Regions from separate parts of the Rhizobium sp. TBD182 genome, predicted to be linked through region 2. Evidence: riboswitches for the same ligand, from Rfam matches in the RefSeq annotation. Region 2 holds a riboswitch; the other holds the start of a gene.
What was found. Region 2 has a riboswitch for S-adenosylmethionine ahead of T18_RS07045 (O-succinylhomoserine sulfhydrylase). Riboswitches for the same ligand answer to the same signal wherever they lie in the genome.
Positions count from the first base shown of each region.

Region 1: it holds a riboswitch for S-adenosylmethionine, as region 2 does, so the genes downstream of both, metA (homoserine O-acetyltransferase MetA) here and T18_RS07045 (O-succinylhomoserine sulfhydrylase) in region 2, are expected to answer to the same signal.

Region 1 covers NZ_BDLN01000004.1:189,796-195,806, reverse strand. Annotated here, with positions in the region: gene T18_RS15065 (ABC-F family ATP-binding cassette domain-containing protein) at 1-261, opposite strand, end outside; gene T18_RS15060 (thiamine diphosphokinase) at 266-919, opposite strand; SAM riboswitch at 1,010-1,086, shown strand; gene metA (homoserine O-acetyltransferase MetA) at 1,169-2,095, shown strand; gene T18_RS15050 (aldose epimerase family protein) at 2,170-3,189, shown strand; gene mtgA (monofunctional biosynthetic peptidoglycan transglycosylase) at 3,206-3,952, opposite strand; gene T18_RS15040 (polyprenyl synthetase family protein) at 4,088-5,002, shown strand; gene T18_RS15035 (OmpA family protein) at 5,035-5,697, opposite strand; gene ispG (flavodoxin-dependent (E)-4-hydroxy-3-methylbut-2-enyl-diphosphate synthase) at 5,764-6,011, opposite strand, start outside.
Region 2 covers NZ_BDLN01000001.1:1,401,137-1,407,147, reverse strand. Annotated here, with positions in the region: gene argF (ornithine carbamoyltransferase) at 1-794, shown strand, start outside; gene T18_RS07055 (Hsp33 family molecular chaperone) at 1,018-2,007, shown strand; gene apaG (Co2+/Mg2+ efflux protein ApaG) at 2,046-2,438, opposite strand; gene T18_RS07045 (O-succinylhomoserine sulfhydrylase) at 2,674-3,858, opposite strand; SAM riboswitch at 3,901-3,979, opposite strand; gene T18_RS07040 (2'-deoxycytidine 5'-triphosphate deaminase) at 4,053-5,150, shown strand; tRNA gene T18_RS07035 (tRNA-Gly) at 5,207-5,280, shown strand; gene aqpZ (aquaporin Z) at 5,435-6,011, shown strand, end outside.

The DNA.
Region 1 (6,011 bases), on a different contig from region 2:
GGCCTGCACGGTGTCGTAACCGGCAAAATCCGGCGCCTGTTCCAGATAACGGATGGTGGCGGAGGGGTGACGGAAAACCTCGCCCGACTGCGCCTCGACCAGACCGGCGGCGATCTTCATCAGGGTCGACTTGCCCGAACCGTTGCGTCCGACAAGGCAGATGCGGTCGCCCGGCTCCACCTGAAGATTGGCGCCGTCGAGCAGCGGGGTCACGCCGAAGGTCAGCTTGATGTCATCGAGTTTCAAAATTGGGGGTGCCAAGGCGTCAGGCTCCGGTCAGATCATAAGGGCGGGCGAGCACGATGGCTTTTCCGCTTTTCAGCGAGAAATGCACAGGGCCGCCATTCGCGACATTGGAAATAGTGCGGGAAGAGCCGAAAGCAAGCGGGAAATCCTTGAGAGGATAACGCACATTGCCGATATCGAGCCCCACAAGGTCGGTAAACCCGGCAACGGAAAACAGCGTACCGGGTGGCAGATCAAGGTCGAACGACCCCGCCAGCAGCGGGCGGGCCTCCTCTTCGCCGGAGGTCAGCGTAACGTTGAGACCACGCTCAGTAAGCGCCACCGCGTAAAGTAGGTGCTGAAGTGCGTGGTCGCTTCTCGCTCCACCAAGCGCACCGGCAAGCACCAGAGAACGCGCGCCGCGGGCAAGGGCCTCCGACACCGCAATTTCGCCATCGGTCACAGCCTTTGCAGCGGGATAGGGCTGTCGCACCACATCGGGCCAAGCGTCCAGCAGGTTCTTGTCGGTGGAATCGAAATCCCCCACCCAGAGCTCGGGTGTGAGCCCGAGCGGTGCGGCATGGCGCATGCCGCCATCGGCCGCAATCACACGGCTACCCTCAACCGCCGCTTTGAGGCGGTCGGTAACGGTGACATCGCCGCCAAGCAGAATGGTGAAGCGTTCTCTATCCATGCCCTGCCTTATCGCACCTCAGGCAAAAATGGAAAGGCAGAAACCCGATGAAATCAGCCGATATTGATTTTCGTCGGCTTCGGGATTATGAAACGCCTCAGTGGTGATTTGCCGACCGGCTTGCAGCCACTTTAAAGAAGTCGCTAAAGGGTCGAGGAAAAGGGTAATTTCCTGGGACCGGCTGCGATTTCGCTGCCGGTTTTTTTGTTTTCGCAACGTTCTTTACGTCATCCGAAAAGAGAGTTCGACATGCCGATCAAGATTCCCGATACGCTTCCCGCCTTCGACACCCTCGTTCATGAGGGCGTGCGGGTCATGACAGAAACGGCGGCCATCCGGCAGGATATCCGCCCGCTCCAGATCGGGCTTCTCAATCTCATGCCGAACAAGATCAAGACGGAAGTGCAGATGGCGCGCCTCGTCGGCGCATCGCCGCTGCAGGTGGAGTTTTCGCTGATCCGCATTGGCGGCCATCGTGCCAAGAATACGCCGGAAGAGCACCTTCTGTCCTTCTATGAGACATGGGAGGAAGTGCGCCACCGCAAGTTCGACGGTTTCATCATCACAGGCGCGCCCATCGAGATGCTTGATTATGAAGACGTGACCTACTGGAACGAGATGCAAAAGATTTTCGACTGGACGCAAACCAACGTCCATTCGACACTGAACGTCTGCTGGGGCGCGATGGCCGCCATCTACCATTTCCATGGTGTGCCGAAATACGAACTGAAGGAAAAGGCTTTCGGTGTCTATCGTCACCGCAATCTCTGCCCCTCGTCGATATATCTCAACGGTTTTTCCGACGACTTTCAGGTTCCGGTCTCACGCTGGACGGAAGTGCGCCGCGCCGACATCGAAAAACACCCGGAACTCGAAATCCTGATGGAGTCAGAGGAAATGGGCGTATGTCTGGTGCATGAAAAAGAGGGCAACCGCCTCTATATGTTCAACCACGTCGAATATGATTCAACCTCGCTTTCGGATGAATATTTCCGCGATGTGAACTCGGGCGTTCCAATCAAGCTGCCGCATGATTATTTTCCGCACAATGATCCCGAGCTTGCCCCGCTCAACCGCTGGCGCAGCCACGCCCATCTGTTTTTCGGCAACTGGATCAACGAGATATATCAGACGACGCCTTACGATCTCGAAGCGATCGGTAAACTAGCGGCGTAAATTGCGGGATTGCGAATTGCCGGAAAATGACGCAACGTCCGCCGGCAATTCAAAGATATCGGGAGAATGACGCAATGAGCGACGCGGCGGCACGGGAGAATTTTGGTTTCACGGCAACCGGCGAAAAGGTTGAGCGCGTCACCATCTCGAAGGGCGGGCTGACGGCCAAGGTTATCACCTGGGGCGCCGTCATTCAGGACCTGCGCCTCGATGGGCACCAGCCGCCGCTTGTTCTCGGCTTCGATACATTCGAGGACTACAAATATTCATCCTATTTCGGCGCCACACCCGGCCGCAACGCCAACCGTATCGGTGACGGAAAATTCTCGATCGACGGGCACGAATACCAGTTGGAGCTGAACGAAAAAGGCGTTAGCCACCTGCATGGCGGCAGCGACGGCATGGGCAAACGTAACTGGATGCTGATGGAACACGACGAAAGCCATGCGGTTCTGCAGATCATTGATCCCGACGGCCGCGCCGGTTATCCCGGCAATTGCACGGTGACCGCGACCTATACGATCCGCGACGGCGGCGTGCTTTCGGTGGTCTATGAAACGGTGACCGACCAACCGACCATCGCCAATATCTGCCAGCATTCCTATTTCAACCTCGACGGTGCTGATACCGCACTTGGACATGAGATCAGCATCGCCGCTGACTTTTATCTGCCAACCAACGACAAACAGATCCCGACAGGCGAAATCCGCTCCGTCGAAGGCACCGTCTTCGACCTGCGCCACCCGACGCCGATGCGGCGAACGGAGGATGGCGAGCAGGTGCTCTACGACCATAATTTCTGCCTTTCGCCAGAACGTCGCGCCAAGCGCAAGGTTGCCCGCGCCTATTCGCCCGCCTCCGACATTGCCCTTGAGGTTCACACCACCGAACCCGGCGTGCAATTCTATTCAGCCTTCAAGCTGAATGTTCCCGTTCCAGGCCTCGATGGCCGCCATTATGGCCCCTTTGCCGGTTTTTGTCTGGAAACGCAGATATGGCCTGATGCCGTCAATCATCCCGATTTCCCCTACGCGATCCTGCGTCCCGGCGAGACCCTGCGTCAGGAAACCGACTATATTTTCAAGAAGGGTTGAGGCGGCGGGGCTGGGCTCAGTCCAGCACGCATCCCACATAACCGCCCGATGCTCGGGCACGCCGTTCAATAAGGCCAGCAAGCCGTTGCAAACCACGCCCCGGCTTGCTGGCAACTCGATCGATGGGATTGGGCAGGGAAACGGCAAGCAGTGCCGCCTGGCGGGAGCTTAGCTTTGCCGCCGGTACCTTGAAATGGTGCTGTGCTGCGGCCTCGATGCCGTAAATGCCGGGTCCCCATTCGGCAACGTTGAGATAAATCTCCATCATCCGTTTTTTGGACCAGACGAAATCGGCAGCAATCGCCAGCGGCAACTCCAGCCCCTTGCGCAAGAACGAGCGGCCGTTCCAGAGGAACAGGTTCTTGGCCGTCTGCATGGGAATGGTGCTGGCGCCACGAGTAGACGCGCCTTCGAGCGCATTGTTGACCACGGACTGCATCTGGTTCCAGTCAACGCCGCCGTGGAAACAGAATTGTCCGTCCTCGGACATCATTACGGATTGCACAAGGCGCGGCGAAATATCCTCGAGCGGCACCCAGCGCCGGTCATAACCCTGAAGTGTCACCAGATCGGCAAGCATCAGCGTCGAGACCGGCCGCATGAAAGGCAGGGCGTAAACCGGGATCAGCAGATAGGGCAGGATCAGCAACGCCAGCAAGGTCATGATGATACGCTTTGCCAACGTGCGAAAATCCACCTTCGGACTGCTCCGGTCTTCCGCCAGCACGGCGTAATCTGCGTCGCTTTCAGGCGTACTGCTCAATATTCGTCAAAGCCCCGCACCAATCGAAGCCTTTCATATTCCATTGCCGCCTTCAAGGCGAGTCCAGTCAAACAGTTGACCTCAGGAATCACGAAAAGGTTGCCTGGCCCCGCGCGCCATGCCAAAGAGCGCGGCATGGACGCTCAGATGACGAATTTCGAAACGAAGCTGCGCGATAACGCGGCACAGACCGAATCCCTGCTTGGTCGCCTGCTTTCCGCAGAGGCGCGTGCGGATGAGATTACACGCCCGCAAAACCTGCTCGACGCCATGCGTCATGGTGTGCTGAACGGCGGCAAACGCCTGCGGCCCTTCCTGGTCATAGAAAGCACGGCCTTGCTCGGCGGAAATGCCGAAGCAGCCCATCACGTCGGTGCCGCGCTGGAATGCCTGCATTGTTACTCGCTGGTGCACGACGATCTGCCAGCGATGGATGACGACGACCTGCGCCGCGGCCAGCCGACAGTGCACCGCAAATTCGACGAGGCGACCGCCATTCTCGCGGGCGACAGCCTGCTGACACTCGCCTTCGACATTATCGCATCGGACGAAAATCCTCTCGAGGCAGACCGCAAGGCGTCTCTCGTGCTCTCGCTCGCCCGCGCCGCAGGCATCGGCGGCATGGCGGGCGGTCAGGCGCTCGATCTGGCTGCAGAAAAGAACGCACCTGATGAGACCGGCATTATTACATTGCAGGCTATGAAAACCGGTGCTCTGCTTCGCTTCGCCTGCGAGGCAGGCGCGATCATCGCCGGCAGCGATGTTTCCGAAAGGCAAAGACTGCGCCTCTTCGGTGAAAAGATCGGCCTTGCCTTCCAGCTTGCCGACGATCTCCTGGATCTGACCGCCGATGCCGCCACCATGGGCAAGGCAACCGGCAAGGACGCCGCACGCGGCAAAGGAACGCTCGTGGCACTACGCGGTGAAGACTGGGCGCGCCTCAAGCTTCAGGAACAGGTGGCGGAAGCCTCCGAACTTCTGGCCCCCTACGGCGAAAAGGCCGCGATACTCATCGCGGCCGCCAGATTCATCGCCGAACGGAAAAGCTGAGCCGGTTTCCCGGCTCACCGTTTTTCAGCCAATCAGCCCTTGAGCGGCGAAATTAGCACTTCGACACGACGGTTCTGGGCGCGGCCATCCGGCGTTGCGTTCGAAGCGATCGGCTGCGAGGGGCCGAAGCCGAGCGTCGAAATACGGCGCTGGTCGACGCCGCGTGCGCCGAGATAGTTTGCAACAGACGCCGCACGACGCTCGGAAAGCGCCTGGTTGTGCTGCTGGCTGCCGGTGGAGTCGGTATGGCCGTTGATGTCGATGAGCGTGCGGTTGAACTTGTTCAGCACGATGGCGACGGAATCGAGTGTCTGATAGAAAGGCGGGATGACCTGATCCTGGTCCGTCGCGAAGGTGATGTTTGACGGCATGTTGAGAACGATGCTGTCGCCACGGCGGCTAACGGAAACGCCAGTGCCCTGAAGCTGGGCGCGAAGCTCGGATTCCTGACCATCCATGTAATTGCCGATTGCGCCACCGGCGAGTGCACCGATGCCGGCGCCGATGAGGGCTGCGTTGCGGCGACCGACCGGCGAACCGCCAACAGCCAGACCACCGAGAGCACCGACGACAGCGCCGATACCAGCGCCGCCCGCCGTGTTCGACATCTTCTGCTCACCCGTATAGGGATCGGTGGTGGTGCACGCGGAAAGATAGGTCCCGCAAAGGGCAACGATCGCGATTTTTTTGATCATGTGTTTTGATGCTCCGAAGGGTTCAGGCGGTATGACAGTGGAATTTCGGCATTTTCACGGTAGTTTTTACTCCGCCGCATCTTTCCGGCCAAAACGCTTTTCGATGTAATCGATCACAAGCGCTTCAAAATCCGCGGCGATGTTGGGACCGCGCAGGGTGAGCGCCTTCTCGCCATCGATGAAGATCGGTGCAGCGGGGCTTTCGCCGGTTCCGGGCAGTGATATGCCGATATCGGCATGTTTGCTTTCTCCGGGGCCATTAACGATGCAGCCCATGACAGCAACATTGAGCGCTTCCACACCGGGATACTTTT
Region 2 (6,011 bases):
CCGGCAAGATGCTGGCAATGATTTTCGAAAAACCGTCCACACGCACCCGCGTCTCCTTCGATGTCGGCATGCGCCAACTCGGCGGTGAGACCCTTTTCCTGTCGGGCACGGAAATGCAGCTGGGCCGCGCGGAAACGATTGGCGATACGGCCAAGGTGCTGTCGCGCTATGTCGATGCCATCATGATCCGCACCACGGATCACTCGCGTCTGCTCGAGCTTGCCGAACACGCAACCGTGCCTGTTATCAATGGCCTGACGGACGACACGCATCCCTGCCAGATCATGGCGGATATATTGACGTTCGAGGAACATCGCGGCCCGGTCAAGGGCAAGACCATTGCCTGGACGGGTGACGGCAATAATGTGCTGCATTCGTTCGTGGAAGGCTCCGCCCGTTTCGGTTACCGCATGGCGATGGCAGTCCCGATGGGTTCGGAACCGCACGACAAGTTCCTGAACTGGGCACGCAACAATGGTGGCGAAATCTCGCTGTACCACGATGCCGACAAGGCAGTGGCGGGCGCTGATTGCGTCGTCACCGATACCTGGGTGTCCATGAACCAGGAACACAAGGCGCGCGGCCACAATATCTTCCAGCCTTATCAGGTCAATGAAGCGCTGATGGCGAAGGCCAACAAGGAAGCGCTGTTCATGCACTGCCTGCCGGCGCATCGCGGCGAGGAAGTAACGGATGCAGTGATCGACGGGCCGCAATCGGTGGTCTTCGACGAGGCGGAAAACCGGCTCCATGCGCAGAAGTCCATTATTGCATGGTGCATGGGCGTCATCTGACCGCTATCGGCCGGGTGCTTGAACTCGGCGATGCACATTCCCATCTGTGGGGCTTCGAAGACGCTCGTCGGCTTTTCGCTGGCGGGCCACCTCACGGTTTGCACGATTTTCCCCGGAGGCGGTTTCGCTTCCCGGATCTCTGTGCGACAAGCTGAAAAAGTACATTTTAAAAGCCGGACTTTTGGACGGTAGCGGCGCAACGGCTGCGCCAGGGAGTTATGACATGGCAGATGTAACGGTTGAACTGGACAATCTCGATTTAGCTGGCGACGACAAGGTTGTGCCCTTTCAGGTCGAAGGTCTGGACGTGCGCGGTCGCGCCGTACAGGTCGGGCCGCTGTTGAATGCCATCCTCGAACGTCACGAATATCCCGAGATTGTCGCCCGCCTGCTCGCGGAAGCAACGGTTCTGACGGCGCTGATCGGCACATCCCTGAAATTTTCCGGCAAGCTTACTGTGCAGACCAAGGGCGACGGCCCGGTTGACCTTCTGGTGGCGGATTTCACCGCGCCCGAGAGCATGCGTGCTTATGCCCGTTTCGATGAGGAGCGGCTGGCGGAAGCTGTTGCTGCGGGGCAAACCTCGCCCGAACAACTGCTCGGAACCGGCATTCTGGCCTTCACCATCGATCAGGGCGTCGGCATGCAGCCTTATCAGGGCATCGTGCCGCTGGACGGTTCTTCGCTGGAAGAAATCGCCGGGGTTTATTTCCGTCAATCGGAACAGCTTCCCACCCGCGTGCGCCTCGGCGTTGCCCAGTTCTTCGACCGTGACGGCGAAGGCAAGCCGCGCCATAGCTGGCGTGCAGGCGGCGTGATTGCCCAGTTCCTGCCGCAGGCGCCCGAGCGTTTGCGCATGCGCGATCTCCATGGCGGTGACGGCGACGAGGGCGATTATGAAGTGGCGGAGGACGATGCCTGGACAGAGGCAGTGTCGCTGCTGAATACGGTGGATACCGACGAGCTGACCGATCCGCAGGTGCCAGTGGAGCGTCTGCTTTACAGGCTTTTCCACGAGAGCGGCGTGCGCATCTACGATCCGCAGGTCATTTTCGACCGTTGCAGCTGTTCACGGGACAAGATTAAGGGTGTGCTGTCCGGTTTCACCGCTGAAGAGATCAAGGCGAGTGAGGAAGACGGTGCGATTGCCGTGACGTGCGAGTTCTGCTCCACGACCTATCGTTACGATGTCAGCGAGTTTGAAAACGTCTGACGAGGAGAGCCGCGCTTGTGAATGGCGCGGCTTTTTTGTCAGTTCAGCACCCGCAACAGGCCGGGTGAATCCAGTGAAAAGGCGGGGATGGTGACGTTGAACACCTCGCCTTTGTCCGTTTCCATTTCATAGTGGCCAAACATAAGGCCTGACGGCGTATCCAGCGGGCAGCCGGATGAATATTCGTAACTGTCGCCGGGGTTCAGATGCGGTTTTTCGCCGACGACACCCGGCCCGTAGACCTCATCCACCTGTCCGTTCTGGTCGGTGATGTGCCAATAGCGGTTGACGAGTGTTATCGGAACATCGGAATTGTTCGAGATCACGACTTTATAGCCCCAGACGTAACGATCGTCATCCGGGTCGGACTGCTCCTCGAGATAATACGGATCGACCGTTACCTCGATATCCCTTGTCAGAGCACGATACATACGCGCCACACCTCGATATTTTCCCTGCTGCCATCATCCTACACTACAGGTTCTGGCTATCGTCAAGAAAATGAATGACTTGACGACCACGCGCATCTTCTGTTGCGCCGTTTTTTCACCGTTAGGGATAACGGTAAAGGTAAATATTGGTTGCCAGACGCGGGCTTTCACCCACGCGGGATGTGTGCCATGGCCCGACGGGAAGTCGGGCCATGGCGGTATGTCGACTGAATCCTTAAACTGAAACGGCCGCAAGACCCTTCGCCAGATCTTCCAGCAGATCGTCCGTATCTTCGATACCGCAGGAAAGACGCAAGGTCCCGCCGGAAATACCGAGTTCGGCACGCGCCTCGTCGGTCAGGTTCTTGTGCGTCGTGGTGCCAGGGTGGGTAATGAGGCTCTTGGCATCGCCGAGATTGTTGGAAATCTTCACTATATCAAGCGCGTTCTGCAGTGCGAATGCCGCTTCCTTGCCACCCTTCAGTTCGAAAGCCACGAGCGTCGAGCCGCCCGACATCTGCCGCGCGATGATGTCTGCCTGCGGATGGTCGGCGCGGCCCGGATAGATCACTTTGGCAACCTTGCCGCTGTCGGCGAGGCAATCGGCGATCTTCGAGGCATTGGCCGTCTGCTGCTTGACACGCAGCGGCAGGGTTTCGATGCCCTTGAGCAGCGTCCAGGCATTGAACGGCGACATGGCTGGGCCGGTGTGGCGGAAATAGTCCTGCAGCTCTTCCTCAATCCACTTCTTGTCGGAAAGGATCACGCCGCCAAGGCAACGGCCCTGACCGTCAATATGCTTCGTCGCCGAATAAACGACGATATGGGCGCCGAGTTCGAGTGGCTTCTGGAAAAGCGGTGTGGCGAAAACATTGTCGACAACCACTTTCGCGCCGATCTGGTTGGCGAGCTTCGCCACACCGGCAATATCCACCACTTCGAGCGTCGGGTTGGTCGGGCTTTCGAGGAAAAACAGCTTGGTGTTCGGCTGGATCGCCTTTTCCCAATTGTTGAGATCGCGTCCGTCGATCAGCGTGCACTCGATGCCGTATTTGGGTGCAAGCGTTTCTACCACCCAACGGCAGGAGCCAAAAAGCGCGCGGGCAGCAACGATGTGATCGCCGGCACGCAGCTGGCACATGATGGCGGCGGTAACGGCGGCCATGCCGGAGGCAAGCGCACGGGCGTCTTCCGCACCTTCCAGCAGGCACATGCGCTTTTCGAACATGTCATTGGTCGGGCTTGCATAGCGGGCATAGATGAAGCCATCCGTTTCGCCCTTGAAGCGCGCTTCGGCGGCTTCGGAGTTTTCGTAAACGAAACCCTGGGTCAGATAGATCGCTTCCGACGTTTCACCATAGGGTGAGCGTAGCGTACCACCGTGAACGAGCTGGGTTGCCGGGCGCCATTTATTGCTCATGTGATCACCTCAAAACAAAAAAACCGGTCGCAAAAGCAGACCGGTTCCTAGCACCCGGTCTTTTTAGCCACTTGTTTAACGTGGCTGCAAGCCGACCGGCCAAATCACCACGGGATAAGCTTGCCATACTGCCGTTACCGGCTTGCGTCAATGCTTTCCTTTTGGTTTTGTCGCCGTAAAAAGGAATGATGATCATGACCAGAACCACGGGCATTTTGGCGGATGGCGCGATCAGGGCGCTGTTTGCGGGCGGCAAGCTGAAAAGCGAGGCTGATCTCGATGTCGATCAGGTGCAACCCGCGAGCCTCGATCTGCGACTGGGCTCCAAAGCCTATCGCGTGCGCGCCAGTTTCATGCCCGGCCCCGGAACCCGAGTCATCGACAAGCTCAACCGCTTCAGCCTGCACGAGGTCGATCTGAGCGAGGGGGCGGTGCTGGAAACCGGTTGCGTCTACATCGTGCCCTTGATGGAGAGCCTGGAGCTGCCGGCGGATATGTCGGCTTCGGCCAATCCGAAAAGCTCGACGGGGCGTCTTGATATCTTCACCCGCGTCATGACCGACAATGCGCAGGAATTCGACAAGATACCTGCGGGCTATGCCGGCCCGCTCTATCTGGAAATCAGCCCGCGCACCTTCCCGGTCGTCGTGCGCCGTGGCTCGCGCCTCTCGCAAATCCGTTTCCGCATCGGCCACTCGTTGCTCAACGAAGCCGAGCTTCTGAAATTGCACGAGACGGAGATGCTTGTCGCCAGCGAAACCCCTAATGTGACCGGCGGCGGCATCGCGCTTTCCATCGACCTTAAGGGTTTTGGCGAAAAAGGGCTGATCGGCTATCGCGGCAAGCATCACACGGCGGTGGTAGATGTCGACAAAAAGGCTCAGCACGATGTTCTCGATTTCTGGGAACCTCTATACGCCCGCGGCCGTGCCGAACTGATCCTCGATCCGGATGAGTTCTATATTCTCGTTTCGCGTGAAGCGGTGCATGTACCGCCACTTTATGCGGCCGAAATGACACCCTTCGATCCCTTGGTGGGCGAGTTCCGCGTGCATTATGCGGGCTTCTTCGATCCAGGCTTCGGCCATGCGCAGGCGGGCGGCACGGGCAGCCGCGCCGTTCTCGAGGTGCGCAGCCACGAGGTGCCCTTCATCCTCGAACACGGCCAGATCGTCGGCCGGCTGGTTTACGAGCACATGTTGCAAAAACCTGATGGCCTCTACGGCAGCGGCCTTGGCTCCAACTATCAGGCACAGGGCCTGAAGCTCTCCAAGCATTTCCGCGCGGAGTAATGATCCTGTCGGGTGCTTGACACCCGATAAGAACTGTCCGATGTCTTGTGCGCGGCGCGGGTGTAGCTCAATGGTAGAGCAGCAGCTTCCCAAGCTGAATACGAGGGTTCGATTCCCTTCACCCGCTCCATATTTTCAAGGCAATCCAAACAACTTCCTGGCCGGTCAAAAGCGCGCATGTCACCGCCATCGCTGCGGCAAACGTGCGACTATGCGATTTAGCTTGACTACAATTAAATTGCACGTAATAGTTGATGCGGTCGTAACATTATTGGGGGAGTGTTATGAGTCGCAAGCTTCTTTCGGAATTTCTTGGCACTTTCTGGCTCGTGTTCGGAGGTTGCGGCAGTGCGGTTTTTGCCGCTGCTTTTCCTGAACTCGGCATTGGCTTTCTCGGTGTCGCTTTCGCTTTCGGTCTCACGGTTTTGACCATGGCCTATGCGGTCGGCGGCATTTCGGGCGGTCATTTTAATCCGGCCGTTTCCGTCGGTCTGTCCGTTGCTGGCAAATTTCCGGCATCGAACCTCGTTCCTTACATAGTGGCGCAGGTTCTGGGGGCGATCGTCGCGGCGGGGGCGCTTTATGTCATCCTTACCGGCAAAGCCGGTGCCGATATTGGCGGTTTTGCCGCAAATGGTTACGGGGAACATTCGCCGGGTGGATATTCGCTCGTGTCGGCGCTGCTGATCGAAGTCATTTTGACGGCATTTTTCCTGATCGTCATTCTGGGATCGACGCATGGCAGGGTTCCCACTGGTTTTGCGCCGATCGCCATCGGCCTTGCTCTCACACTTATTCATCTGATCTCCATTCCGGTCACCAACACATCCGTCAATCCGGCCCGCTCGACGGGACAGGCGT